DNA from 4 places in the Brevibacillus sp. HB1.2 genome. Region 4 is predicted to be linked to each of the others. Evidence: riboswitches for the same ligand, from Rfam matches in the RefSeq annotation. Region 4 holds a riboswitch; each other region holds the start of a gene.
The links. A riboswitch is a leader RNA that binds a small molecule or an ion and turns the genes downstream of it on or off. The one in region 4 is predicted to bind cobalamin.
Positions count from the first base shown of each region.

Region 1: linked by a shared signal. The riboswitch ahead of HPY28_RS11110 (ABC transporter substrate-binding protein) and the one ahead of HPY28_RS25485 (energy-coupling factor ABC transporter permease) in region 4 are both predicted to bind cobalamin.
Region 2: linked by a shared signal. The riboswitch ahead of nrdI (class Ib ribonucleoside-diphosphate reductase assembly flavoprotein NrdI) and the one ahead of HPY28_RS25485 (energy-coupling factor ABC transporter permease) in region 4 are both predicted to bind cobalamin.
Region 3: linked by a shared signal. The riboswitch ahead of HPY28_RS07250 (ABC transporter substrate-binding protein) and the one ahead of HPY28_RS25485 (energy-coupling factor ABC transporter permease) in region 4 are both predicted to bind cobalamin.

Region 1 covers NZ_JABMIU010000003.1:621,100-628,394, reverse strand. The annotation lists gene HPY28_RS11120 (heme ABC transporter ATP-binding protein) at 1-55, opposite strand, end outside; gene HPY28_RS11115 (FecCD family ABC transporter permease) at 52-1,110, opposite strand; gene HPY28_RS11110 (ABC transporter substrate-binding protein) at 1,135-2,154, opposite strand; cobalamin riboswitch at 2,325-2,524, opposite strand; gene HPY28_RS11105 (M24 family metallopeptidase) at 2,537-3,631, opposite strand; gene HPY28_RS11100 (alpha/beta fold hydrolase) at 3,750-4,526, shown strand; gene HPY28_RS11095 (ABC transporter permease) at 4,584-5,489, opposite strand; gene HPY28_RS11090 (ABC transporter permease) at 5,506-6,516, opposite strand; gene HPY28_RS11085 (ABC transporter substrate-binding protein) at 6,609-7,295, opposite strand, start outside.
Region 2 covers NZ_JABMIU010000007.1:7,063-14,357, reverse strand. The annotation lists gene HPY28_RS17240 (DUF952 domain-containing protein) at 1-61, shown strand, start outside; gene HPY28_RS17235 (hypothetical protein) at 65-280, opposite strand; gene tlp (small acid-soluble spore protein Tlp) at 405-623, shown strand; gene mnmA (tRNA 2-thiouridine(34) synthase MnmA) at 763-1,875, shown strand; gene HPY28_RS17220 (hypothetical protein) at 1,897-2,226, shown strand; gene HPY28_RS17215 (ACT domain-containing protein) at 2,266-2,778, shown strand; gene HPY28_RS17210 (alpha/beta hydrolase) at 2,810-3,631, opposite strand; cobalamin riboswitch at 3,802-4,001, shown strand; gene nrdI (class Ib ribonucleoside-diphosphate reductase assembly flavoprotein NrdI) at 4,165-4,524, shown strand; gene nrdE (class 1b ribonucleoside-diphosphate reductase subunit alpha) at 4,511-6,595, shown strand; gene nrdF (class 1b ribonucleoside-diphosphate reductase subunit beta) at 6,651-7,295, shown strand, end outside.
Region 3 covers NZ_JABMIU010000002.1:477,320-484,614, reverse strand. The annotation lists gene HPY28_RS07275 (manganese-dependent inorganic pyrophosphatase) at 1-463, shown strand, start outside; gene HPY28_RS07270 (hypothetical protein) at 514-684, opposite strand; gene HPY28_RS07265 (MerR family transcriptional regulator) at 821-1,579, shown strand; gene HPY28_RS07260 (pyridoxamine 5'-phosphate oxidase family protein) at 1,631-2,209, opposite strand; gene HPY28_RS07255 (MBL fold metallo-hydrolase) at 2,375-3,322, shown strand; cobalamin riboswitch at 3,471-3,620, shown strand; gene HPY28_RS07250 (ABC transporter substrate-binding protein) at 3,777-4,772, shown strand; gene HPY28_RS07245 (FecCD family ABC transporter permease) at 4,774-5,811, shown strand; gene HPY28_RS07240 (heme ABC transporter ATP-binding protein) at 5,820-6,596, shown strand; gene cobU (bifunctional adenosylcobinamide kinase/adenosylcobinamide-phosphate guanylyltransferase) at 6,621-7,187, shown strand.
Region 4 covers NZ_JABMIU010000015.1:122,433-129,727, forward strand. The annotation lists gene HPY28_RS25475 (GerAB/ArcD/ProY family transporter) at 1-618, opposite strand, end outside; gene HPY28_RS25480 (quinone-dependent dihydroorotate dehydrogenase) at 770-1,861, shown strand; cobalamin riboswitch at 1,995-2,188, shown strand; gene HPY28_RS25485 (energy-coupling factor ABC transporter permease) at 2,332-3,096, shown strand; gene HPY28_RS25490 (energy-coupling factor ABC transporter substrate-binding protein) at 3,093-3,377, shown strand; gene cbiQ (cobalt ECF transporter T component CbiQ) at 3,374-4,165, shown strand; gene HPY28_RS25500 (energy-coupling factor ABC transporter ATP-binding protein) at 4,168-5,016, shown strand; gene HPY28_RS25505 (hypothetical protein) at 5,073-5,237, shown strand; gene HPY28_RS25510 (hypothetical protein) at 5,528-6,022, shown strand; gene HPY28_RS25515 (hypothetical protein) at 6,242-6,796, shown strand; gene HPY28_RS25520 (hypothetical protein) at 6,964-7,295, shown strand, end outside.

The DNA of each region.
Region 1 (7,295 bases), on a different contig from region 4:
GAAGGATTTCCTTTTTCTCCAGTTCGACCGATATATTCTCCACCAACAAATTCATCGTCCGCTACCTCCAAAGGAATAAGAACTCCGCAACATCAACCAGATAAAGAATGGACCTCCACACAGCGCTGTCAAAATACCAATTGGCAGCTCTTCCGGTGCAAATGCGAGCCTGGCGACTACATCTACCCAGATTAGAAATATCGCGCCAAATAAAGCGCTGACAGGAAGAACACGTCTGTGATCTGATCCGACCATCACACGGACGATGTGGGGCATCATTAATCCGACAAAACCGATTGATCCCGCGATGGACACGATTACCCCCGTGAGAAGTGCCGTGATCACCAGGAGAAGCTTGCGGAATTGTACCGTATTAACCCCCAATGTCCCCGCTGACTCCTCTCCCATCAGCATCGCATTCAACGAGCGGTATTGGGCCATTAAGACGATGAGACAGATGACGACAATCAATGTAGGAATAGTCAGGTACTCCCATTTCCCGCCAGCCAGACTTCCACTTAACCAAAACAGGACCGTCCCAATTCCATGCTCATTCGGCGCTGAAAAGACAAGGAGACTGGTAATGGCAGACAAGATCGCAGATATCGCAATTCCAGCCATGAGCAGACGTACCGTCGAGTTTTGTCCTCCGATACGGGATAGCGTAAAAATGAGAATGATTGACACAAGGGAGCCTGTAAAAGCGCCAAAGGATAGCGCATACTGCCCGTACATGCTGAATGCTCCGAATATAATGACCGAGGTAGCTCCAACGGAAGCACCTGAAGATACACCTAACACATACGGGTCAGCCAGGGAGTTGCGAACTAACGACTGGATCGCTACTCCCACGACAGACAGACCTGCGCCGACGATCGCCCCCAAGAGTACACGCGGAAAGCGAATATCCCAAATAATCGTTTGCTCCCCTTTGGACCAATCCACCTGAATCCATTGGGTCAACATCGGAATTTTTGATAAGGCGATTTTCCATACCGTTGTCGGCTTAATTTCCACTGAACCCAAGGTAACTGCGAACGTAATCGAGAGGAAGAGTCCGACCAGTAGAGTAATGATGATATAAGGTAACTTGAACTGTTGCAGTGCTATTCCCTCCCTTAAAAGGGGTGTACTCTATTTGAATTTATCCGGGTAGAGTCCTTCCGCCAAAATTTTTAGCGCAATCGGTGCTCGAACGCCTTCAGAAGCCGCGGACAATGGCAATACCATTAGTCGTTGATTTTTAATCGCCGGGATATCCGCCAGTTCTTTTTTGGTCAAAAGGAAATTGCGTTTTTGCTCAACGGTTCTATCACCGTAGTCTACGATAATAATCACGTCAGGATTGCGACTCACTACTTGTTCCCAACTGACCTCTGCCCAACCCTTTTGAATGTCATCAAAAATGTTCTTACCACCAGCAGTCTTGATTAAGGACGTCATGTAGTTGTTGGCTGCTGTGAATGGTTTATCTTCTCCGTTGTCGTACACGAATACTTTAAGCGGCTCGTCCACTTTGCCAATTTTACTAATCGTTTGATCCAATTCACTCTTCATTTTATTAATCAAATCATTGGCTTTGTCTTCCACACGAAAAATGCGTCCAATATTCGTAATGTCTGCAAACACATCGTCGATTGTCGGGCCAGGCATGCTAGAAGACGCTTGCAGATACGATTTGATGCCGACCTTTTCCAAATCCTGCATCGATCCTACACCCTTTTCGCCGAAGCCGCTTTTCCATCCGGCGTACACGAAGTCTGGGTTCGCTGCCAGCAGCACTTCTTTCGTAGGATACTTGTCAGACAGTACCGGAATCTTGTCGTAATCTGCTTTTAACTCTGGAAGGATTTTATCGTCTAGGTATGCAGTTCCGACCATTTTATCAGCCAGGCCCAATGCCAGCATGATTTCGGTAACGTGTTGGTTCAAAGTCACTGCACGCTCAGGTGCTGTTGGATAGATCATTTCGATGCCATTATTGGTTAGTGTTACAGGCTTGCTCTCTGCTGCTGGTGCAGCCGTTTGTTCGGTTTTGGCTGGAGCCTGTGTTGTCGTAGTGGAGCCGCATGCCGAAACCAAAAGCATAGCAGCTGTCATGATACCGAAAGCTAGTCCTTTCATTACTGCATGTGGTTTGTTTGTCTTCAACATCTGTAATCCCCTTCTCTGTATGTATATGATGAGTTGAACGAAATCCTCCACAAAAAAAGCACCCCCCATTTCAATCGGGAGGTGCATGACAAACGTAGATATAGCTATAAGCAGGCACAAAGGCGCCGTTTCATAGGCTGTTTCCACATCTGCCCCATCCTCGTGGGTCGATTGTATATGATCGCATGGCAGGTCTCCTGGCTTACGAATCAACACACCCAGCTACCTTCCCATTTTTTGTCTCGCAAAAAACAGTGGCTATTCGCTAGTTGCTCCTCGTTACAGTGGCGGGACCGCGCCGGTTTCTCACCGGACTTCCCTTTTAAGCTGACGGCATATGCCATCTAGCACCATTCGATACGTATTCAATTTTACGATTTATTCATTCATTGATAGTAGTCAGTTTTTTCGGGAACTGCGTGAGAATTTCAACGCCCGTTTCCGTAACCAATACATCGTCTTCAATCCGCACTCCGCCTACACCTGGCAGATAGATGCCTGGCTCGATCGTAAAGACCATCCCTGGACGAAGCACTTCTTGGTTCTGGCTGTGAACAGATGGATATTCATGTACATCCATCCCAAGTCCATGCCCAAGACGGTGCATGAAGTATTCTCCGTAGCCTTTTGCGGTGATGACATCGCGAGCGGTTTTATCCAAATGCGAAAAAGTCACACCCGGACGAATCTCAGCAATGGCCGCTTCGTTGGCAGCCAATACTGTCTCGTAAATTTCTTGAAGCTGAGCACTGATCTCGCCTACAGCAAAGGTACGGGTAATATCGGATACATATCCGTTGGCTGCTACCCCGATATCAAACAAAAGCAAGTCGCCTTCTTGCACCTGGCGCGTTCCTGGTTTCCCGTGTGGCAGTGCCGACTTCTCCCCTGCTAATACCATGGACGTAAAGGACGGACCTTCGGCACCCAAGCGCTTCATCTGGAATTCCAGCTCAGCTACGATTTCTGTCTCGGTCATGCCTGTCTTGACTTTTTTCAGGGTCTCCCGCAAGGACTCCTCGACCAACTGAACAGCGTGCTTCAAACGCTCCACTTCATCCGCCGATTTGATCAAACGCATTTCACGCAGTGGCTCTTCCACATCTACATAGCTCGACGCCAGAACAACTTGTCCAAGTGCTTCATAGCGCTCGACAGTCATATGACTTTTTTCAATACCGAGCTTCGTCAAGTTCGCTGGCAACACTTGCTTGAGGATTTCATAGGGGTTTTGGATATCCGTATGTGTATGGATATCTTGAACGAACGAAGCCTCTGCGGCTGCCTCACGATCAAGAGCAGGTACAATCAAAGAAGGTTTTCCCTCAGCAGGAATAACGAGACCCATAAAACGTTCATGCGGGTCTGTAAAAAATCCGGTCAAATAGTAAACGTGCTTAGGAGAGGTAATCAACACCGCGTTCAGCTCTTGCTCTGTCAAAAACGTGTGGAGCTTCGAAATGCGCTCTTGAAACAACTTCTTCACCCTGCTTTCACCAATTATTCTATTGCGAGAATACCACTTCCCCATCAAAAAAAGAAGAGTTCAAATGAAAAATCTACTTCATATCGGACAACCTAAGGGTGGGGTGAAAATGAAAATGGAACAAATACTCGTCCATCAGGATGGCAAGCAGTTTGCTTTTCACATATCGGGAAAAGGCCAGCCGTTATTGTGTATCCATGCGCCATGCATCGGCTCTATCAATTTTGTTTATCAGCAAACACTCGCAGATACATATCAGATCATTGTCCCTGATTTGCCCGGACATGGCGACAGTTCACCGATGGAGAAGCCCTTTTCCATTGGGGAGCTGGCAGAACAGCTCCATAAGCTTGTCCGGTCACTCGGCATTGAACGTCCCTTTATTTTGGGGTACTCCCAAGGTGTTTCCATCGCCCTTGAATATTGTCTTCGCTATTCGGATGCTGTAAAAGGCGCCATACTCGTGAGCGGCTTTTCCGAAGTGAATGACCTGTATTTACATGGACGATTTTGGATGGCACAGGCAATGTCGATGCTTCACGGAGTCCCTCTTCTTGCCCGTTCGATTGCTTCCTCACATGTCGCTGACCCAGAAATGCGTGAAAAATGGACGGTACAGGCCTCCAAAACAGATCCCACTAGCCTGAAATACCTTTACGCTGCCGGACATCGTTATCATTGTACGGAGCGTCTGGGCAACATTCAGCTTCCGATTTTACTTGCTTATGGCAAACAAGATCAACGGATGCACCATTATGCACAGATGCTTACTATGAAATTGCCAAAAGCAAAACTCGAGATGATCCCTAACGTGAAGCATCAAGTCATCACGAAAGCTGCTCCTGCTTTCAATCAGTTGTGCCGCACCTTCATGGAAGAAACATAAAAAAAGAAAAGACAGAAGGACGGGTACCTCCAGCCCTTCTGTCTTTTTGCGTTTTGACTAGCTCTTCATACGCGGGTCGAGTGCATCGCGCAAGCCGTCCCCGATTAAGTTAAAGCCGAGAACTGTCAGCATGATAGAGAGCCCCGGAAAAATAACAGTCCATGGTGCTTTCTGAATGTACTGACGTGAATCAGCAAGCATTTTTCCCCATTCTGGTTCTGGCGCTTGTGCTCCCAGTCCGAGAAAGCCAAGTGCAGCTGCTTCGATAATCGCTGTTGCGATCCCCATCGTCCCGGTCACAATGATTGGTGCGAGGCTGTTCGGCAAAATATGCTGCATGATAATCCTGGAATTTTTCATCCCAATTGCCCGTGCGGCCATAACGAATTCTTCTTCCTTCAAGCTCAATACGCGGGCGCGTACTAACCGTCCAAATGTCGGAATGTTAATAATCGCAATCGCAATCAAGGCGTTTTGCAAGGAAGGACCCAAGATGGCAACAACAGCGATTGCCAACAGAATACTAGGAAAGGCAAGCATAATATCAAAGATACGCGAAATGATCGTATCGATCCATCTGCCATAGTATCCTGCCAAAAGACCGAGCAAGGTTCCCGCGAGAACGGAGCCAATGACAGAGAACGTCCCTACCCACAAGGAGATTTGTGCCCCATAAATAACGCGACTAAATACATCGCGACCATTGTAATCTGTTCCAAACCAGTGCTCTTCGGAAGGTGGCTTGTTTTTCATCACGAGCTTGCCTTCGTCGTACGGATACGGAGCAATCCATGGAGCTAAAACCGCCACAACAATGAAAAACAAAATAATCCCGAAGCCCACCAACGCCAGCTTGTTTTTTCGTAGCGTTCTCCATGCATCCTTCCAAGGAGAGACGACTTCTTCTTGCTTCACTTTTAAAGGTACTACTTGTGCTTGTGGTTGTAATTGTGGTTGTGCCATGTCTCTTCGTCCCTCCTTAGCGATATTTGATGCGTGGATCGATATAGGCGTACAGAAGGTCGACCAAGAGGTTGATCAGGACGAAAATGGTCGCGATCACAAGGATACCGGATTGGATAACCGGATAGTCACGGTTTCCAATGGCGGTCACAATATAACGACCGACACCTGGCCATCCGAAGATCGTTTCTGTCAAAACAGCTCCACCCAACAGCAACCCTGTTTGTAAACCAATTACCGTCAAGACAGGGATCATCGCATTCTTCAGTGCATGCTTGTACACCACCCAAAACTGTGCTAGCCCTTTTGCACGAGCGGTTCTGACATAGTCGGCACGCATGACTTCCAACATGCTCGATCGAGTAATACGCGCAATGATCGCCATCGGGATCGTACCTAACGCGATTCCTGGCAGGATCAAATGCTTGATGACTTCCCACAGCTGATCCCAACTACCAGCGATCATCGTATCCAGTATATAAAAGTGCGTAATGGCCTCTACGGGATTACGCGAATCGTCGCGACCAACTGATGGCAGCCATTTCAGTTCTTGGGCAAACACCCACTGCTCCATCAAACCTAGCCAAAAAATTGGCATGGATACACCAACCAAGGCGATCAACATCGCACAGTAGTCAAACCAGGAGTTTTGCTTCCACGCAGAAAGAATTCCTGCATTTACACCGATAAACACCGCAATCAGCATACTCACAATCGTAAGCTCAGTCGTCGCCGCCAAATAAGGCAAGATTTCATCTGAAATCGGCGCATTCGTTTGTAACGATTCCCCAAGATTTCCGCTCAAAATATCTTTCATATAATCGAAATACTGTATGTACCACGGATTATTTAAACCCAATGCCTCTCGTATGTCTGCAATCGCTTGTGGTGTTGCCTTTTCTCCCAAAATCGTCAAAGCCGGATCACCAGGGATGGCACGAATAATGGAAAAAACGATGATTGACATGCCCACTAAGACAGGAATGAGCATTAAAATTCTTCGAATGCTGTAAGCTAGCAATGCCATCTCCTCGCCTTCCTGCATAAAATAATCGCCAAATAATGAAAGAAGGGTAAGAAGAGGTATGCACTCCTCTTACCCTTTTACGATGAATCAGCTTACTTGAAGTCTACTTTTTCCAAACTTTCAGACCCTTTTGGATGCGGGCTGTAGTCTATGATATTCGCTTTTCCTGCCAATGCTGGTGTAGAGTGTGCCAGCGGAACCATTGGCACGTCTTTGAAGATGATCTCTTGTACTTGTTTGTACAGTTTATCGCGCTCCGCTTGGTCTGGAGTGGACTGTGCTTTCATCATCAATTGATGTGCTTCTTCGTTTGCCCAGCGTGTATAGTTGTTGCTGCCGATGTTGTTTTTGTCGAGCAACACAGCCAGGAAGTTGTCAGGGTCGCCATTGTCACCTGTCCAACCAAGCATGAACATTTCTTGCTCACCCAAGCGAGTTTTTTCCAAATACGTTGCCCATTCCATCGTCACGATCTCAGCATCAACCCCGATTTTCTTCAGGTCTTGCTGGATTGCCTCTGCAATCTTCACACCTTCAGGCATGTATGGACGCGGTACTGGCATTGCCCAGAACTTGATTTTGAAACCGTTTGGATGTCCTGCTTCTGCAAGCAATTGTTTTGCTTTATCGAGGTTGAACTCACGATCTTTAATATCGTTGTTATGTCCCCACATGGTCTTTGGCATTGGGTTGACTGCTGGTTCTCCAACGCCATCGAAGAAGGCCGTTACGATTTCAGGTTTGTTAATTGCATAAGCAATGGCTTCACGAACTTTTGG
Region 2 (7,295 bases), on a different contig from region 4:
GGATATGAAGCAATTGAATCGGATAGACGGCCAGTGGCGTCTGGGAACGTCCATCCGCTAATCTCTACCAGTTAAACCATTTGAGTAGCGCAAGCACTTCTTGGCGCTTGGTCTCAGGTAGCTTGTCGAGTCTGCGCAAGAGTAGATCGATTCGCATGCGCTGTTCCACTTCGGATATAGGTACCTTTTGCCCCTTCACCCATTGTCGTTTCAGGCGGACGGGATCTGTATCAGAGATGATCCGAAGCAGCTTTCTTTCCAGCAAATCTAAGGAAGCCATAGGGGAAACCCTCTTTTTCGTTTAATCCGTTTCTTCTATTATATCACGGGTACATAAAGAAACCATGATTGGCGCACAATGGTAAAGGTGTTGCATATAACCCTTTGTAGGAGGCGTATCGATCATGGCGAAGCCGGATGACCGTTCTGACAACGCAGAAAAGCTGCAAAACATGATTTCTAATACGGAAGAGAACATTCGTGAGTCCGAAGCTTACCTAGCGGCTAATGCTGGCGAGATTTCCGAGGAGGAAAGAACAAACCTCGAAGCGAAAAATCAGCGTCGTGAAGAAAGCATCGAGGGATATCGCGCGGAAATCAAGGATGAATCTTCGCAGGCTTAACCTTACTACCAAACGTCTGGCGCCAACTATGCGTCAGGCGTTTTTTCATTCTATTGGGCAAAAGTGTAACAAAACATGATTTGTTTTGCGAAACATGGTAATCTGTAATGGTACAAATTGAATAAGAGGAGAAAGACTTATGAAGCGACCAGAAGATACACGCGTCGTTGTCGGCATGTCCGGCGGAGTCGACTCCTCCGTGACGGCTTACCTGCTTAAGCAACAGGGATATGACGTCATCGGCATCTTCATGAAAAACTGGGATGATACCGATGAATTCGGCCACTGCACGGCGGAAGAAGACTTCCAGGATGTCCGGCGCGTCTGTGAACAGATCGGCATTCCATATTACACGGTAAACTTTGAAAAAGAATACATGGATAAGGTATTCCAGTATTTTTTGGATGAATATAAACGAGGCCGTACACCGAATCCGGATGTCATGTGCAACCGTGAAATCAAGTTCGGCGAGCTTCTTGCCAAGGTCATGGATCTTGGGGCGGATTATATTGCCACCGGCCATTACGCGCAGGTCAAGCACATTGATGGCGAATACAAACTCATTCGTGGCGCTGACAACAACAAGGATCAGACTTACTTCTTGAATGTATTGGGCCAAGAACAGCTTTCCAAAACGATGTTCCCGATTGGTCATCTCCCGAAACCTCAAGTAAGGGAGATCGCAGAGAAAGCAGGACTCTATACTGCGAAAAAGAAGGATAGTACAGGGATCTGCTTTATTGGAGAGCGCAACTTCCGTGAGTTCCTGCAAAACTATTTGCCTGCCAAACCAGGAAATATCGAGACCGTAGAAGGAGCAATCATCGGCACGCACGACGGACTGATGTACTATACATTGGGTCAACGACAAGGCTTAGGAATAGGTGGAGGTCATGGCACGAGCGGACAGCCTTGGTTTGTTGTAGACAAAGATCTGGAGCGCAATGTCCTGATCGTAGGTGAAGGCTCTGATCATATTCGTCTGTACTCGAAGAGCCTCTTGGCAACCAACGTTAGCTGGACGAGTGATAAAAAGCCTTCCGAAACATTTACTTGTACAGCGAAATTCCGTTATCGCCAGCCAGATCAGGGAGTAACTATTCACCTGCTAGAGGACGGAAACGTGGAGGTCATTTTTGACCAGCCGCAAAAAGCAGTAACACCTGGTCAGGCTGTCGTCTTCTACGATGGGGAAGTGTGCTTGGGTGGCGGTACGATTGACAAGGTACGCTTAGTTGATAAAGAGAACTAAGATAGACGGGGGAAGCACTCGGTGGATGCTACGAAAAAATCAAAAGTGATTATCGTTTCGTTTTTGGCGGGAGCGGTTCTCTTGGCGATCATCTCTTATTTTGGGATGGCCTCCATGGGTAAAGAGCATATGGCGACGATCCAAAACGTCATCAAGGAGAACGGCGGGGCTGTAGTTGCGGGTGGAGTGACAGCGGTTCCGAAGGAGGAAAGTCCTTTTACCAATAGCGGAAAAGGCAATACCATCTACCGAATCTACTATACGAAAGATGGACAAACGTTGACGGCTTGGTATCGTGCTGATAACGAATCCTCTATCAAGAAAGAGCCGGAAGCTTGGATTCTGCCGTGAAAACAAGGATAAACCTGACTGGGAGAGTGAAGGCAACACATGACCCAATATGCTGGACTGCGTGAACTAGCTGAACTGATTCAAAGACTCGAGCCAGAGTTAGCGGGTGCACAATTAAGTATTCTTGCTCATGAAAATAAAGAGGAAATCGCAACGCAGTTAGTGGAAGGACTAGGGACGAAGGTTCCTGTCCAACATAGCTCCGGTGAATATGCGAATCATTTGGCGGTGTTGCGGGTAGGAGCGAACAAGTACACCTTGGCGCAAGATTGGAGAGAAGTGTACATCAGTGAAATCAATTACTGTGCGTGTCGCATACCTCCAGGTGCCCATGGATTGTTGGTTCGCCATATCGATTATCCAGGCGTGATTTATGATGTCTCACGAAAACTGGCCGAACATCAAATCAATGTTTCCAAGTTGAATGTATCACGTGAGCAAAAAGGGAAGAATGCCCTGCTTATCTCTGTGACCGATGAAGAGATTACACCGACGATTGTATCTGCCATCGAAGAGCTGCCCCAAATCACCAAAGTGTTATCTCTACAGTAAGCGAGTCATGATAAACAAAAACTGCCCATTTTTAGCGGGCAGTTTTTTTCGTAGCGAATTTGAGTCCTTGGCTAATTAAGACTGGCAAGACGGACGAATGATTTTCGTCAGCAAATTCTTTAAAGGAAGCCTTGATTTGACCTTTGCCCATGGACGACAATCGTTCGATCATCGCCAGAGATTTTTCTTTGACTAAGAATCGCCCATCGTTTTCCAACTCCCCGATGGTGAGGAGTGCATGGACGTCGAGGTCATCTGTCAGCAGGCTCGGTAATTGACTCTCCTTCGCAAGCAGTACGCTCTCATTCCAATGGATCGAAGGACTGCCAGCTATATAACGCTGAAAAGCGTGTGGTCTCGACAAAAGTACATGCAAGACAAACAAGCCACCTAACGAATGTCCAAAAATCGCTTGTTGCGTCCGATCGATGGGGAAGTCGTTTTCGATACTCGGCTTGAGCTCCTCCTCTAAAAAGGTGAGGAACTGCTCTGCTCCCCCCATCTGAGGCCAGTCGGCTCCTTGTGGGTTGCCAGGAAGCTCTGTGACGGGAACTTCATACGTGTAATCAAAGAAACGGGCAGGATGGTACGGACCGTCCGTTGGATACCCAATCCCGACGACGATAGCAGGATACACGCCAGTTCGTTCAGGGCCACGTGATTGTATTCGTATCGCTTCGGTCATGGTTGCAAAAACAGAGTTGCCATCTAGCAAATATATGACGGGAAAGCCTGATTCCGGAGGGGGATCGGCAGGTATACTTACAAAAATGTGATAGTCACGCTCTTGATAAGTCATGATTTTACTGTAAGAACGAGGAATGACGACAGGTTGATAGTCGGTGCTTTTCATGAGGGCTACTCTCCAATCTTTCCAACGCTAACCAACGCACACAAAATCTATTATATGAACGAGAACCAGAGATTGGCAATAGCCGAAAAAGGAGAATAGTTAGTTTTCGAAAAGAGCGCACACTGAGCTTGACTCCTACGATATATTGAGGTAAAGTAAGTTTTACCAACTACATATTGATGCGGTGAGGTGTTTACCAGCCAGATTTGGTAGACTTAATAGGGAAGTCGGTGAGAATCCGACGCGGTCCCGCCACTGTAATGAGAGAGTTCCATTTGCGAAAGAATGCCACTGATCTTGAGGGATTGGGAAGGTGAAAATGGAGCGATGATCCTAAAGCCAGGAGACCTGCCTAACCGCTTGCACTGTTTAACCTACGGGAGATAGGGAAGTGTTCGAGCGCGCAATTCGTATTGGCGAATTGCTAGATGGAAGTCATCACGCGCATTCGGCATGTAAACGTCGGATGCGCTTTTACTTTGGCTAAATAACATACATACAGAGTAAAAATAGCAGGGGATAGGATGAGGGACATGCTAATCGCTTATGATTCAAAAACAGGAAACGTCCGAAGATTCGTCAACAAAATTAATTTGCCACATGTGGAAATTGATCAAGATATGGTGCTAGACGAGCCATTCATTTTGATAACATACACGACGGGATTCGGACAAGTGCCGGAGAAGGTGGCGACGTTCCTGAAGCGAAATCATGTCCATCTGCGGGGAGTATCCGCCAGCGGTAACCGCAACTGGGGAACCAGCTTTGCCAAAAGCGCGGATACGATCGCGAGCCAATATGGCGTTCCGGTGATTTCTAAATTTGAACTGTCCGGTACCGGCCGTGACGTGGAACAATTTACGAGTGGGGTGGCAGCAATTGCGGCATATTGAATTGAACAACGAACTGATGCAGCGTGGCAATGACGGATTTTATCAACTGGAAAAGGATCGGGAAGCGGTTGCGGTCTTCATGGAAGAAGTGCAGTCCAATACGATGACTTTTGGCAGTGTCAAAGAGCGCATGGACTATTTGATCGAGAATGACTTCTATGAAAACGTCTATGAAACATACACTGTTGAGCAGGTCGATGAAGTTTACCGTTTGGCCTATGACGCTGATTTTCAATTTGCTTCGTACATGGCTATCTCCAAATTTTATAAAGATTACGCGTTGAAAACGAACGATAAATCGATGTACTTAGAGCAGTATCCAGACCGGGTGGCCGTTGTGGCACTGTCCCTTGGACAAGGTGACTTTGAGCTCGCTAAGCGTTTGACAGTATCCATGATGGATCAACGCTTGCAACCAGCGACACCAACCTTCCTGAATGCAGGCAAAAGCCGCCGTGGAGAAATGGTCTCCTGCTTCTTGCTCGAAATGGATGATTCACTGAACTCCATCAACTTTATTTTGGGAACTTGTATGCAGCTATCCAAAATTGGCGGCGGTGTGGCCGTGAACTTGTCCAAGCTCCGCGGACGAGGAGAGCCGATCAAAGGCGTCGAGGGCGCAGCAAAAGGTGTTATGCCCGTTCTCAAGCTGTTGGAAGATGCGTTTTCCTACGCAGATCAAATGGGGCAACGCAAAGGCTCGGGTGCAGCGTACTACAACATCTTCGGTTGGGATATCAACGAGTTTCTCGATTGCAAAAAGATCAATGCGGATGAAAAAGCACGCATCAAAACGTTGTCCATCGGCCTGATCGTACCAAACGTGTTCTACAAGCTGGCTGAAGAAAATAAGCCATTGACTGTGTTTGCTCCGTACTCCGTGTACAAAGAATACGGTGTTCATCTGGATGATATGGACCTCGATGACATGTACGAGGAGCTCTTGGCAAACGATCGCATCAAGAAAAAGACCGTGATGAGCGCACGCGAGATGTTGACCAAAATCGCGATGATTCAAATGGAATCGGGCTATCCGTACATCATGAACAAAACGAATGCGAACAACAACCATGCACTGAAAGATCTCGGTTCGGTGAAAATGTCCAACCTGTGCACGGAAATCTTCCAGTTGCAGGAGACTTCGACGATCACCAATTACGGCGAGATGGATATCATCCGTCGCGATATTAGCTGCAATTTGGCATCGCTCAATATCGTCAACGTGATGGAACGCAAAATGATCCGTGAATCCGTCCACGAAGGAATCGAAGCCATTACAGCCGTGAGTGACATGACGCGTGTAGAAAACGCTCCAGGCGTTCAAAAGGCAAACAGTGAGCTGCACTCAGTAGGTCTCGGTGCGATGAACCTGAACGGTTATCTGGCAAAGAACAGAATCGCCTACGAGAGTGAAGAAGCGAAGGACTTCGCTCGTACGTTTTTCATGATGATGAACTTCTACTCTTTGGAAAAAAGCATGGAAATTGCCAAGGAAACAGGCAAGACCTTCTTGGGCTTTGAACAATCGGAATATGCAAAAGGCACTTATTTTAACAAGTATTTGACGAACGATTACAGCCCGCGGACGGAAAAAGCAAAGCATCTCTTTGAAGGAATGCACATTCCGACGTCAGAGGATTGGGCGGAACTACAGCAAAAGGTGCAAAAGCATGGCGTTTACCATGCGTACCGTTTGGCGATTGCACCGACACAGAGTATTTCCTACATTCAGAATGCGACTTCTAGTGTGATGCCAATCGTTGAGCATATCGAAACGAGAACATATGCTAACTCTACGACGTATTACCCGATGCCGTACTTGTCGCAGGAAAACTATTTTTACTACAAATCGGCGTATGTGATCGATCAATTCAAAGTGATTGATCTGATTGCCGAAATTCAAGAGCACATTGACCAAGGAATTTCGACTGTGCTGCACGTGAACAGCAATATTTCAACCAGAGAACTGGCTCGCTATTACATTTACGCAGCGAAAAAAGGTCTGAAGTCACTCTACTATACGCGTACGAAGCATTTGACTGTAGAAGAGTGCATTAGCTGCGCGATTTAGTGAACGAGTTTCACAAAAGGAAAAGCATCAAGCAAAAAGAGAAGAGGAACGCCATATGAAAGCAGTCAATTGGAACAGGCCGGACGACGATTTTACGATGACGTTTTGGAATCAGAACATCATGCAGTTCTGGACGGATGATGAGATCCCACTGTCAGATGACAAGATGTCCTGGATGGAGCTCAGTGCGACTGAACGGGACACGTATAAAAAAGTATTGGGCGGTCTCACCTTGCTGGATACGGTCCAGGGTGGAGTAGGGATGCCGAAGATCATGGAGCATGTCGATGGACTGCAAAGAAAAGCGGTTCTCGCCTTCATGGGCATGATGGAGCAAATCCATGCCAAATCGTACAGCAGTATTTTTACAACGCTGGCATCGACAGAAGAGATTGACGGTATTTTTTCGTGGGTGGAAAACAATCCGCATCTGCAAAAGAAAGCGGCCCTCATCTCGAAACGCTATCAAGAAATTGAGAAACCGAAAGACTTGTACATGGCGATGGTAGCCTCTGTCTTCCTGGAAAGCTATCTGTTTTACAGCGGCTTCTTCTATCCGCTCTATTTGGCGGGGCAAGGAAAGATGACTAGCAGCGGGGAAATTATCGACCTGATTGTTCGCGACGAGAGCATCCACGGACTCTATGTCGGCGTTCTTGCGCAAGAAGTATATCAAGGTCTGAGTGTGGTCGAGCAGACC
Region 3 (7,295 bases), on a different contig from region 4:
TTGCACGGAGCAAGATGTAGCTGCTGCACACGAGCTGGCTGAAATCGCGGGTGTTGATTTGCAAGCATACGGTCTGGACATGCTCAAAGCGGGAGCAGACCTGAGCGACAAAACAATCGCACAACTGCTCACGTTGGATGCAAAAGAGTTCCAAATGGGTAATGCGAAGGTAGAAATCGCACAAGTAAATGCAGTGGATGTAAATGATGTACTCGCACGCCAAAGCGAACTGGAAGCAGCTATGAATGCAAACATCGCTGAAAAAGGTTTGGATTTGTTCGTGTTTGTTGTAACGGATATCTTGAACAACGACTCTGTTGCGATCGCTCTCGGCAGCGCAACTCAAGCAGTAGAAAAAGCGTACCAAGTAACATTGGTGGACAACAAAGCTGTTCTGAAGGGCGTTGTCTCCCGTAAGAAGCAAATCGTACCGGTATTGACTGATACATTCCAAGCTCTGTAAGAAACAAAGATGGCTGCCCATGCACAAGTTGCGGGCAGCCATTTTTTATTTTACATGCCTTGGTCAGGGTTGTTGTGCATCTGGAACAAGGTTTGCTGGTTATAAGCATCGTCACTGTAATGGGTGATGGCATGTTTATCTCTCGCTTTGAGACTAAGCAGACCTGTTAATCCCCATCCGGCACCGAGTACCGCTACAATGAAGCCGAAGACATAGAGCATTGAAATCCCCCCTTGTATGGCTTTCACTATATTTTAGCAAATTATGAAAATAGAGTAACGCTAATTTTTTGATGAAAATGTGTTTGACATTGACGGTCCGTAAATGTGTACGATCAATTTGTCAGGAGGAATGAACATGGAATATACGGTGCAAAAGCTAGGACTCCTGGCAGGTGTCAGCACCCGGACGCTCCGATACTACGATGAAATTGACCTTCTCAAGCCGGCGAGAGTCAATTCGTCAGGGTATCGCATTTACGGACAGCAAGAGGTTGATCGATTGCAGCAAATCCTTTTTTACCGCGAGCTGGGGGTGAGCTTGGAGGAAATTAGGGAGATCCTGGATTCACCAACCTTTGATGCTGAACGGGCACTGCGGGAGCACCGCGAGAAGCTCCTGGAAAGACGAACGCAATTGGATGCGTTAATCGCCAATGTCGATTTGACATTAGCACAAAGAGAGGGGACCAAAACGATGAGTGACAAACAAAAATTTGAAGGCTTCAAGCAAAAGTTGATTGACGACAACGAGGCCCAGTACGGAGAAGAAATTCGCTCAAAATATGGAAGTGACCAGGTTGACAAATCCAATCTGAAAATCAAAGGAATGACCGAGCAGGAGTACGCTGCACTTGAAAAGTTGAATGAAGAACTGCATGAGACGTTGGTACAGGCTTTTGCGACAGGTGATCCTGCTCATGAATTGGCGCAAAAAGCAGCGGATCTTCACCGTCAATGGCTGAGCTTTTATTGGGACAGCTACAGCAAAGATGCGCACGCAGGTGTTGCCCAGATGTACGTCGAAGACCCGCGCTTCACGGCCTATTACGACAAGGAACAGCCTGGTGTTGCCGAGTTTCTCAAAGATGCAGTGGTCATTTATACGAGTAAGTAAAGAGATTTAAAAAAAGAAGCTGCGAGAGGGCAGCTTCTTTTCGTTTTCCTTTTAGTTATCCCCACCTACTGCGGGAAAAAGCTTTTGCCCCAATGGGGTTGGCAATCCATCCATGCTTACTACGTTGTTTTCCTTTTGATAATCAAGCAGTTCTTGCTCGTCTTTCGCCAAGGTCCATTTCTGAAGGGTGTCGCGTTCTTTTGAATAGGAATAGAAAGGGATAGCCCAGCCGCAAGAGGTCTTTACTTCCTGTATGTTGACGGTAATGATTTGACGAGCGCCGGGCAGAAGCGGAAAGTCTTTTACGAGCTCATTCCACCGAGGCGTATCTGGGAGAATAACCGTTCCTTTGCCGAATAGGCGCATGATGAGAGGGGGGCCTTCAAACGCACAGAACATGAGAGTAATCCTGCCATTTTCCTGCAGATGAGCGCTGGTTTCGTTTCCACTTCCAGTCAGGTCTAAATAGGCGACCTCGGTAGGCGATACTATGCGAAAAGAATCGTACCCTTTCGGTGAAAGATTCACGTGACCATTTGTGTCCATTGGAGCAGAGGCAACAAAGAACATCCGTTGCTTCTTGATAAATTTCTCATGCTCAGGTCGTAATTCAGAAAAAAGTTGACCCATTTTTGCACCCCTCCAGATAATGGAATCGATTTTGCTGCCCTCATATTATCATGAAAATATGAAGAATTTGTGTGATTCATCCCCAATCCCTACAAAATAGATGGTAAAGTGTAAATATTCCAACACAATGGCAACGCGAGACTTTTGACAAGGAGGAGTATTTACATGCAAGCAACAGAGCCAATTTACTTAGGGGAACGCATCCATTTAATAGACGGTTTCGATATGGGCTGGGCGGAACGCACGGGGACGTATGTGATCGCGGAAGAGGAGCTCACATTGGTAGAAACAGGACCAAGCCCCTCCGTCCCATACATCAAGGCCGGTCTCGCCAAGCTCGGTTATAAGCCGGAACAAGTCAAATACATCATCGTGACGCACATTCACTTGGATCATGCAGGAGGAGTAGGACTGTTTCTGAAGGATTGTCCGAACGCAAAGGTCGTTGTCCACCCGAAAGGTGCACGTCATCTCATAGATCCGAGCCGACTGATCGCAGGCGCGAGAGCGGTGTATCATGATGATTTTGATCGATTGTTTGATCCGATTGAGGCTGTTCTCGAGGAACGGATTTTGATTCGTGGGGATGGAGATACACTAAAGATCGGAGAGAATTGCGTATTGGAGTTTCTGGATTCGCCAGGGCATGCCAATCATCACTTCAGCATCTACGATCCAGTAAGCCGCGGCATGTTCACAGGTGATACGGCAGGTGTACTCTATCCACAGCTTAAAAAGGATGGCATACACCTCGTGCTGCCATCTACTTCGCCGAATCAGTTTGACCCGGATGCCATGTTAGCGTCTCTAAGCCGTTTTGAAGCGCACAAGCTGAGTCGCATTTACTTTGGTCATTTTGGGATGTCAGAGCAGGTAGATGACGTGTACCGCCAAATACGCGAGTGGCTCCCCGTGTTTGTGGCGGAAGGAAAGACAGCGCTTGTTGCTGGACAATCATACGATGAGCTGTCTCTTACGTTATTTGAACGAGTTTCGGATCATCTACAGTCACAAGGAATCAGCAGTGACCACGAAGTATTCGAAGTACTCAAGCTCGATTTACAAGTATGCTCCATGGGCATTCTCGATTATTTGGACAAACGAGGGAAATAGCCTGCCAAAAGCTTTACATTTGCCTGAACCTTTTGTTCAGGCGTTTTTCATTTTTAGCAGGCAAGAAAGTATTGGCTTATGTGTTTGTCATTCTTTTTTCATCCAAGGAATGCTATGATGTAGGATGAGTCATGGACTGTGACAATTTCAAACGTAACAGCAAATAGGTGCCTCGTCTTTTTAACGAAAAGATCGGGTGAAAAGGGAAGTCGGTGAAAATCCGACGCGGTCCCGCCACTGTAAATCGGCTCGTTCCTCAGCCGTAAGCCAGGAGACCTGCCTGTTTGTTTTAGTGCCTGTTGCCTTCGCGGAAAGGATCGGCCTATTTCAGGAAGCAGACCATCCTGTCTGTTTGCCCTGAGGTGCCGACCCTTTGATTTCCGAATGGAAGCAAGGGTCGATTTTTTTATTGGAAGGAACAGTCAATCAGACATGCAGAAAGGAAGTTCTACATATGAAACGTTCATTGCGATTCATGATCCCACTACTAGTTGCGGCTAGCCTCGCAGGTTGTGCGGGTAACGATAACAGCCAGCCAGCACCAGGGGGACAAACAAGCGCACCGCAGACAGCACCGCAAGAGAATACGGCCGAGCAACCTGCAAAACAAACAACGTATCCATTGACCGTCAAGGATGCAACAGGAAAAGAAGTAACCTTTGCAAAAGCTCCTGAGCGAATCGTCTCTACATCACCTGCCGAGACAGAGATTTTGTTCGCATTAGGCTTGGAAGATCGGATCGTAGCTGTCTCAGACTATGATGATTATCCAGATGCGGCGAAGGCAAAACCGAAAATTGGCGGAGTTGTCAAACCAAATGAAGAAGCCATTCTCGCTCAAACGCCGGATATGGTCGTCGGTGGGATTTCGATGGAAAAGCCAGTGGCTGACAAGCTCAAATCTCTCGGAATGCCAGTCTATATTACCCATCCGACAAAGATGGATGACATCCTAAACAATGTTTTGGCGATGGGAGTTATCACGAACACACAGGAACAAGCCGAAAAAGTCGTCGCGCAAATGAAGAAAGACATCGCGTACGTTCAAGAAGCAGTGAAAAATGTAAAACCGGAAGAGAAGAAAAAGGTATATCTGGAATTTTCCCCAGGCTGGACAGTCGGAAAAGGCGAATTCATGGATGAACTCATCACGCTGGCTGGAGCAACAAACATTGCTTCCGACACCGAAGGGTGGAATCCGATCAGTGAAGAAAAGATTTTGCAAAACGATCCAGACGTCATTTTGTATGCGAGCGGAATTACCGATGAAAAGACGGGCATCAAGCTAGAGGATATGATCGCGAGTCGCAATGGCTGGGATAAAATGAAGGCGATCCGTGAAAAACAAATCTTTGGCATGGACCAAAATATTTTGTCTCGCCCTGGTCCGCGTATTACACAAGGCTTAATCGAAGTAGCCAAGGCGATTTACCCTGACTTGGTGAAATAAAATGAAGAAACGATTGTTCATATGGGGAGGAGTTAGTTGTCTCGTCCTTCTGGCATCAATAGTTATCAGCATCTCGATGGGGGCGGCACAACTCCCCATTTCGCAAGTATGGCTCATCCTGCTCCATCAAATCCCTGGCTTGTCTGAGTGGATCACCGTAACGTGGCCGGAGTCATCTGAGCAAATTGTCATGAAGGTTCGTTTTCCACGCGTTGTATTGGCTGTCTTGATTGGCGCCTGCTTGTCACTTGCGGGAGCGGGCTTTCAGGGCGTTTTGCGCAATCCGCTTGCAGATCCGTTTACGATGGGCGTGGCATCGGGTTCTGCTGTCGGAGCAGCCTTCTTGATCCTTTTTGGCTTGCAAATCACCTTTTTGGGTGCATGGAGCACGCCTGTCGTCGCTTTTCTTACAGGATTGCTCAGTTTATGGATCGTACTCGGACTCGCGAATACGCAAGGAAAGCTGCAAACGGAGACCCTGATTTTGTCTGGTGTCGTGGTGCAGGCTTTTCTCGGCTCGCTCGTTTCGTTTATGGTGTCGCTATCCGACCAGACGGTAAATGAGATCGTGTTCTGGCTTATGGGCAGCCTGTCATTTCGAGGGTGGGCCTTTACGTACGTCTTGATTCCGTACTTGGTCATAGGTGGAATGGTGCTTGTGAGCTATGCGCGTTCCTTAAACCTATTTGCGTTGGGGGAGCGGCAGGCTGCGCATCTCGGCGTCCATGTGGATCGAACGAAGTTAGTGGTTCTGGTCGTTTCGACCCTCCTGACTGCAGCGGCGGTTTCTATCGCGGGAATTATTGGGTTCGTTGGCCTGGTGGTACCGCATCTCGTTCGATTGCTGGTTGGTCCTGACCATCGTATTTTACTGCCGATGTCTGCGATCTGCGGTGGTATTTACGTGCTGTGGGCCGACACTCTTGCCAGAATGTTGCTGAGTCCAACAGAAATCCCGCTCGGTGTCGTGACAGCATTTCTGGGAGCACCGTTTTTCGCCTATTTATTGAAGCAAAATAAACGCTTTAGGAAGAGGTAACGTTTGCAATGATCAATGTGCGCAACTTGCAAAAATCGTATCAGGATACGCCTGTTTTGCACGGCATCGATTTTTGCGTGGACAAGGGAGAATTTTTTGGCATCATCGGACCAAATGGAAGCGGAAAATCTACCTTGCTGAAAATGATTTCAGGTGTCATTAAGGCAGATGCAGGAGACATTTTGCTTCAAGAGAAAAAGCTTCATTCCTATCCACGCAAAGAGCTTGCCAAAATACTGGCTGTTCTGGAGCAAGAGGGTCTGCCGCCAGTCGGCTTTCGTGTCCGAGAGGTGTTGGAAATGGGGCGCTTTCCTTACCAAAATTGGCTAGGGGAAGAGAAGCAGGATGTCGCATCGCTCATTGATGAAATCGTACAGATGCTCGGTCTTGAACATTTGGAAGAGCGCACACTGGATCAGTTGAGTGGTGGGGAAAAGCAGCGGGTAGCTTTGGGGAAGGCATTGATCCAAAGACCTCAGGTGCTGTTGCTCGATGAACCCACGACCTACCTTGATATCGGGTACCAGATTCAACTCATGGACATCGTGCGAAAATGGCAAAAGACGACGCAGGTGACGGTCATCGCTGTGCTGCACGATCTGAATCTAGCCTCCCTATACTGCGATCGTATTTTGATGCTGCACAGAGGAAAGCAGATAAGCGTTGGCGCACCAAAAGACATCTTGCAAAGTGACAGAATAGAGGCTGTATACGGAACCAGACCGATTGTCATGGAGCATCCTGTTCATCATTTGCCGCAAATTATTTTGCAATCGCAAGTATAAGAGGTTGTTTAAGGAGAAAGAAGCATGATCGTACTGATTACAGGCGGAGCACGCAGCGGAAAAAGCACGTTTGCCGAAAAATACGCGGCTCATTTGGGCTCCTCGGGTGTTTACATTGCGACCGCACAAATCACGGATGAGGAAATGGAAGAGCGGATCTTGCACCATCGAGACCGCCGCTTGCAGTCTGGCTTCCCTTGGCAAACGATCGAGGAGCCGAAAGCATTGACAGAGTGGCTCGCGAAGCTCGGGGCACAAAAAAACATACAAGAACAGCAGACAGTGATTTTGGTTGATTGCTTGATCCTTTGGCTGTCCAATTGGCTGTTGCATGATGGAGTGGAGCAGACGTTTGAGCAAGTGCTCCAGCAGGTGGATAGGCTGGTCAAAAAGCTAAAAGACTACCCAGGGACAGTTTTACTGGTGACAAACGAAGTAGGCGATGGACTCGTCCCGCAAAACCCGTTGGGCCGTAAGTTCCGTGACTTGGCGGGCTTGATGAATCAACGTGTCGCAGCCGTTGCCAATCAAGTTTTTCTTGTCACAGCAGGGATTCCAGTTGAGCTAAAAGGACAAGCTTTCCGATTTTAACTCGGTGAAAAGACGGTTTCGAATCGTCTTTTCACCTTTTTTGTGATATAATACAAGAAAAGCCATGGAAGGGATCAGGATACCATGCGTCCCCATAGGACGATCTGG
Region 4 (7,295 bases):
GTGAGGTTGGAGCAATAGTAGCAGGAACATCTCTGAAATGCCGCCACCTACATAGAGCATCCCGTGAAAAAGAGGACGATACCCATGCTGGAAAAGTGGCATCAAAAGACTATAATCCTTTTTAGGAATATTGCCAAAAGCGACGAAAAATCCGAGCATAACCACGATGGGCAGCAAGATTCCTGCTGTGATTCCTACAGAGGTTATTCCACCAATTGCAGCGAGTATACATAGTCCCATTAAGGCTAAGGCGGTCACCCACTCTGGTGTTCGAGGCAAGTAGTTAACGGTCGTCCATGTCTGGGTATCGATCAGATTGGTTAGGGCCATCATGTACAGGCAGACCATGATGGGGATGAGTAACAGATGGCTGACGATTTTTCCAGAGCGTTGGGCGAGCCATTCATGCAAAGAACGTTGCTTCATATTTCGATTAACCACAAACAGCAAGTACGCCCAGAAGGAAAAAGGGATACCAGCAAGCAACACGCTCAACCAAGCATCTCTTCCGGCTTTACTCAATAAGAGGGGGATGACGGTTACGTGGTTCGTAATGCCGATCGTCAGCATCATCACCATAATGGCTTGACCAATCCCGATTTTTCCGTCCACTTTCATGAAGACTTATCCCCCTGTACGTGGTGGTGCTGTTAGGATTTGCCTGCTTGCTTGGAAATATGTATCAACGTATAAAGGTTACATCCGCCCGAAAAAGTATGGTATTCTACTATGAGGTAAAAAGGTAGAAACGGAGTAAGGAGTGCAGCCGATGTATCAGCTCATAAGAAAATACCTGTTCCAGCATGATGCGGAAGAGATTCATGAAAAGACAATTGGTGCCTTAAGGCTGGTGGAGGATTCTGCTCCAGGCAAAAGCATCCTGAAGATGATCTATCAGGTAAAAGACCAGCGGTTGGAGAATAAGCTGTGGGGAATGACGTTTCCGAATCCAGTCGGACTTGCAGCCGGTTTTGATAAAAATGCGGAAGTCTATCATGCGTTGGGTGCTCTTGGTTTTGGGTTTGTGGAAATCGGGACGTTGACACCGCAGGGGCAGCCAGGCAATCCGAAGCCGCGTTTGTTCCGATTGCCGGAACATCAAGCTGTCATTAACCGGATGGGCTTCAACAATCACGGTGCGTATTTGGCTTCCCAGCATTTGGTCGATTACGCATACTCAGATGTTCCAATTGGGATTAACATTGGGAAAAACAAAGTAACGCCGAATGAAGAGGCGGCCATCGACTATAGCAAATGTATGGACATGCTCTATGCATACGGTCACTATTTCGTCATTAACATCAGCTCTCCGAATACCCCGAATCTGCGTGACTTGCAGGAGACAGAGAGCTTGCGTCATTTGGTGCGTGCAGTAAGGGAAAAGGCAACCGAAATGGAAGCACGTTCCATCAAGAAAAAGCCGATTTTGCTGAAAGTAGCACCAGACATGTCGGATGAGCACATGCGCGATGTTGTTCACGCTGCTGTTGAAGAAGGCATTGCCGGAATTATCGCTACCAATACGACACTGTCACGCGAGGCGGTTTCCGGACATCGTTTTGCCGAGGAAGCGGGCGGCTTGAGCGGAAGACCTCTTACGGAGCGTTCCACTGCTTGGGTGAAGGAGATTTATCAAGAAGTAGGAGACAAGGTACCCATCATCGGTGTCGGGGGCATTTATAACGGCGAAGACGCCTACGCGAAAATCCGAGCAGGAGCCAGTCTCGTTCAGGTGTATACGGGGATGATTTATCAAGGCCCAGGTATCGCCAAGCAAATTAACAAAAAGCTACTCAAGCTCATGCAGCGCGATGGTTTTAAACATATTAGTGAAGTAATTGGCGTAGACGCAAAAGAATAGATAGAACAAGTACGCATAGGTCGATGGCTCCGTTTGTAGAGGGTCATCGGCTTATGCGTTTTTGCTTATATTCTTCCGATTTATGTAGTGATCCGTTATAATGATGTGGGACAAACATGAATTGTCTGTCAACTTCATATGATCGGCGTTAGGTGCCTTTATGTGACGCATAAAGGGTAACAGGGAATCGGGTGAAAGTCCCGAGCGGTCCCGCCACTGTAACCAGGGAGCTCTCTTTGAGAAGGAAACCACTCATTTTTGTATGGGGAAGGACAAAGAGCGTATGGATCTGGAAGCCAGGAGACCTACCTAGTAGCCACACCCACAAAACCTTCGCGGAAAGGAGCGGTGAATACGAGGCAATGAGGCTGTATGTCAGTCTGTTGTTTTGTGTGCACATCTCGTCCATTGATGGATGGGATTTTTTTGTTTGTAGGAAAAGAACGAAAGTCAGTGAAGGAGGAAGGAACATGAATCGATCTCGTCTCGTATCTACTTGTTTGATGATCGCGGGCTTTGTCCTGTATTTCCTGCTCAATGAACCAGAGACAGGACATGCGATGCACATCATGGAAGGGTATTTGCCATTATCCTGGGCCTTATTTTGGTGGGCTGTCTTCTTGCCATTTTTTATTCTTGGGATTCGCTCGATTAACAAGATTGTAAAAGAACATCCCGAAATGAAGCTCCTTATTGGTGTTGCAGGAGCGTTTGCCTTTGTTTTATCTGCACTGAAAATCCCTTCAGTTACAGGCAGCAGCTCTCACCCGACTGGAACGGGCCTTGGCGCCATTATGTTTGGGCCTTTTGCGATGTCTGTGTTAGGGAGCATGGTGCTCTTGTTTCAAGCCTTGCTTTTGGCACATGGAGGTTTGACTACGCTAGGGGCAAATGCTGTATCCATGGCAGTAGTAGGACCACTGGTGGCATACGGAATCTATAGAGTGATCATGAAAGTGCGCGGAAGCCAGCGTCTGGCTGTTTTTGCGGCGGCTGCCTTGGCTGACCTCGCTACCTATGTGGTGACTTCGATTCAACTGGCACTCGCATTTCCAGCTGAATCTGGTGGAGTGTTGGCCTCGTTTGCCAAATTCGCAGGAATTTTTGCATTCACGCAAGTTCCGCTCGCAATCAGTGAAGGTCTGTTGACCGTTCTTGTTTGGAACTGGTTGTTATCTTACAACGCAAAAGAGCTTACACAGCTTCGTTTGCTCAAACGGGAGGAATCGCTGTGAAAAAAGGATGGAACTGGCTATTACTCTTGGGGGTAATCGTACTGGCGATTGTCCCACTGTTGCTGGTGCAGGATTCGGAATTTGGCGGCGCAGACGGCGTGGCGGAGGAAGCGATCAAGGAAATTGCTCCGAACTACGAACCGTGGTTCCAGCCGCTGATAGAACCGCCAGGGGGAGAGACGGAGAGCCTATTGTTTGCGGTGCAGGCGGCGTTGGGAGCGGGAGTGGTTGGCTACGCCGTGGGCTTGTACAAAGGTCGGTTGGATAAGCGGAAAAAATGAACGGGCTGCAGCTTGATTCTCTCTCTTATCAAAACAGGCTGAAACGTCTGCCGCCAGCTCATAAGCTCTTGCTGGCGAGTGCATTGTTACTGCTCGTCTTGGTGGGACATGTATGGATGCAGATGGCCGTCGTTGTTTGGATGACGGTATGGGTAGTGGTGTATGCCCGTATACCTGTCCGTATCTATTGTGCCTTTATGATCGTGTCGCTCTCGTTTTTCGCGGCGGGGCTCCCTGCCCTATTGGTAGAAGGGGCGAAAGCAGGCGAAGTACAGGTCCAGGTCGCGGCAGCATGGGAGTTGGGTTCGTATGTGCTCTATGTGCCGACGTCATCATTCAGTAAAGTTTGGATCTTATTTTGGCGTACCATGGCGAGCTTATCTTGCTTTGCCTTCATTTTGTTTACCGTGCCGTTTGCCGAAATCTTGCAGGTGTTTCGCCGACTTCGTATGCCTGTCCTTGTGACTGATTTATTAATGATCATGTATCGGTTTATTTTTGTGTTAGTAACAATTTCTCACCAGCTCTGGATTGCCCAACGTTCGCGTGGAGGTCATCGCGGCTTCCGAGCGACGCTTCGGGATGCAGGGGTTCTCGTTGCGCAATTGTTTGTCAGAGCGATGCGCAAATACGAAGCCTTGCATAAAGGAATGGCGGCTAGAGGCTTCGGGGAGAGCATGCAGGTGCTCGCGTTTCATACCCATGCTCGTTCGCGACGCTATGAGTGGGAGTCAATCGCAGGCTGTATGCTGCTGGTGCTGCTTGAGTGGTGGACAGGAGGTTGGTAGTTATGACATCACGGTTGTTGGAGTTCATCGATTTGCAGTACACGTATCCAGGAGGGCGGGGACCCGTCCTGTCTGGGCTGTCCTTATGGATTCCAGAGGGGAAAAAATGTGTCCTTTTGGGACGAAACGGCTGTGGGAAGTCTACCTTGTTCTTGCATGGGAACGGGATCATCGAGCCACAGAAGGGACAGGTGCTGTGGAAGGGGAAACCGCTTGTCTACAAACGAGCCGCACGACAAGAGATGACGCAAAAGGTAGGCTTGGTCTTTCAAGATCCCGAGCATCAGCTGATCGCAAGTACGGTCGCAGAAGATATATCCTACGGTTTATGCAATCAGAAGCTGCCTACGGAAGTCATACGGGCAAAGGTAGAAAAAGTGCTGGATGCATTCGGGTTGAGAGAGCTGGCAGAAGCTCCGATTCATCATTTGAGCCTGGGACAAAAACGGCGTCTGGCACTCGCGGGGGTCATGGTCATGGAGCCAGAGCTTTTGCTGTTGGACGAGCCTACTGCGTATCTGGATCGCTATCAGACTAAAAATTTGCTGCGGGAGCTCGATGCGATTCACCGGCAAGGAACGACTGTTTTGATGGCGACACATGATATGGATATCGCGTTTGAATGGGCAGAGTGGATTTGCATCATGGATGAAGGCAGGCTTGTTTTCGCGGGAGATCCGCAGGAGGCATTGGAAAATAGAACCATGCTGGAGAGTCTTCATCTGGGTATGCCGTTGCTCGTTGATGTGTGGGAGGCACTGCCTGAGCAGTGGAAGCGTGAACTTGGCGGAAATATTCCACGCTCGGTCGACGAGCTGCGAAAAATGCTCAGTGTTCAGCGGGTGTGGTGAATGGAGTGGCGTCTTTCGGGCAAGCTAACCCCAAAAAGCCATGGAGGTACGCTGGTATGGAACAAGACTCTGTCATGAGTACATCGGTACCGAATCACCAGGAAAAAGGAATTTCACGTAAGGTGAAGGATGAACTGATGTATCAAGTATTGGAGAAAGAGATGACTACCGTCGAGCAGGAAAAGAAGATAAAAGATGATTATTTAAAGGGAAAGGCGTAAGTTCGCGCCAAGAAGCCCTTCTCGCCACATCAAGGCGTGAAGGGCTTTTTTCATGGAATGATCCCCGTACCCACCCTCGACCCTGCCGGAATTTTCAACATGAACCCTGTTGAAGGGGGACGTGTTTGCCTTTTGCAGACAGACTACCGACTTCCATGCCTCTTACGTATGGTAAAATTTGATTCTCGCTGAAAAAGTAAGAAGATTGTGCGGATTTTGTAGGGATATGTCCATTCATCACGAATAACGTAAAGAAGGCACTTACTTACAATGGGGGAAGTGATGAGGTTGTGATTTCAACTTTGAATAAGACGCTATGCGTTCAGCAACTCGTAGAAAAATTAAGAGACAAGCAGCTTCTTCATGTACCAATCGCTGATCTTCAAGAATCCAATAAAGCATTGTTTGAATACGTCAATCAGCTCAATGACTCGATTGCGATCATTCCGACCACGATTAATTCTGTCATTACCGGCGTCATCCGCTTCCAGGAAGGGTACTTTATTACCTTGGGCATGCTCATTTGGAAAGACGCTAACAAAAAAGGGGCGTTCAAAGAAGGGACATTTCTTTTTTACAAGCATGACGCTCATGATTCGATTGAGGATTGCGTCCACATTACCAATTCCATCGAAAATCACAATCTGATGGAAAGCTTGTTCTTTGCATGCTGCGAGAGCAAGGATGGCGATTCCGTGCTTTCCTATTCGCATATCGAGCATGCGATTACATACGGAGAGCTGTATCGTGACATGAAGACCAAAATCAAAAAAGGGTTTGCGTAATCGCTGCAAAACGAGGGGCGGAAAAACTTTACATGACATGTTACGAGTGATATACTGCTATAAATTTTAAAAATTTCCAATTGAAGAGGAGTTTACCTATATCATGATGATGAAGAAGTAACGTCTTGCCATCCACCAGTTGGCCCGACCCCCTCCATGTAAATGGTTTTGTCTACCCACAAATAAAAACCACTTACAACAAAATGGAGGAATATCACGATGAGTAAACCTGAAATGAATGTTGCCTTAGTAATTGGTCCGGATACGGATCTGGACAGCCAAGCAATCCGGAATACACTTGAGTATTTTGGAGCGCGAGTCTTTACGTACTGGATTGGTCGACCGAGCGATTTGATTGATGTATTGAATGGTAGCGACCTCTACCCAAATACCGACATGATTGTTCTGAATTTCCATGGAGATGAGGGAAGCCTCATCATGCCAGAGCTGGGCGAGGACGTATACGAGGAAGGAGAACCAAAGGGTGATTTTGGTCCTGACGACGTTAGACGTTTTGCCAAGCTAGATGGAAAAATCGTGTTAAGTAACGGATGCTCGCTTGGTGATCCTGAATTAGCGAAGGCCTTTCTGGACAGTGGTTGCCATACGTATATCGGGCCAGATGATTACCCGGACGGAAATTCTGCGCTGATGTTCGCCCTGCGCTTTTTCTACGAGGTAATTCAAAACAAGAAAAGCGTGGAAGAAGCTTTTCGAATCGCAAAAGCAACGGATGAAGAAACCGAGATGTATCAGCTTTATGTAAAAGAGTAATGTCAACGCAAAGGGAGCCTTTTTTGAGGCTCTTTTTGCATTCTTATGCCCGAAAAGATTCGTCTTTGTCGAGAAATGTCAGGTTGTTATTCTTGTTGAGAGGAATATTTTGAATTATGGTAGGGGAGATTCATTTTAGTTAAGGGGGTCCTTTTTCTTTGAAGAAAATGTCTTTTTTTATAGTGGCTTTCGCTATCATGTTGGCTGGATGTAGCTCCGGGCCATCAACGGATACGGCAGCAAATTCACCCGCAACGCCAACTGCTACGGCTCCAGCACCTGAGGCAACCGCGCCAGCAACACCAGCTTCACCTATACCAGAAGCGACTGCTCCTGCGGCGACAGAGAAAGCAACGATCACGAAGAGTGAATTTGAACAGATTGAAAATGGGATGAGCTTTGAGGAAGTAAAAAAAATAGTGGGCGGGGAAGGTGAACTGCTCGCTGAGGTTGGTAAAGCAGGAGAGGAAGGACACACGATCGTCTACATGTATGAGGG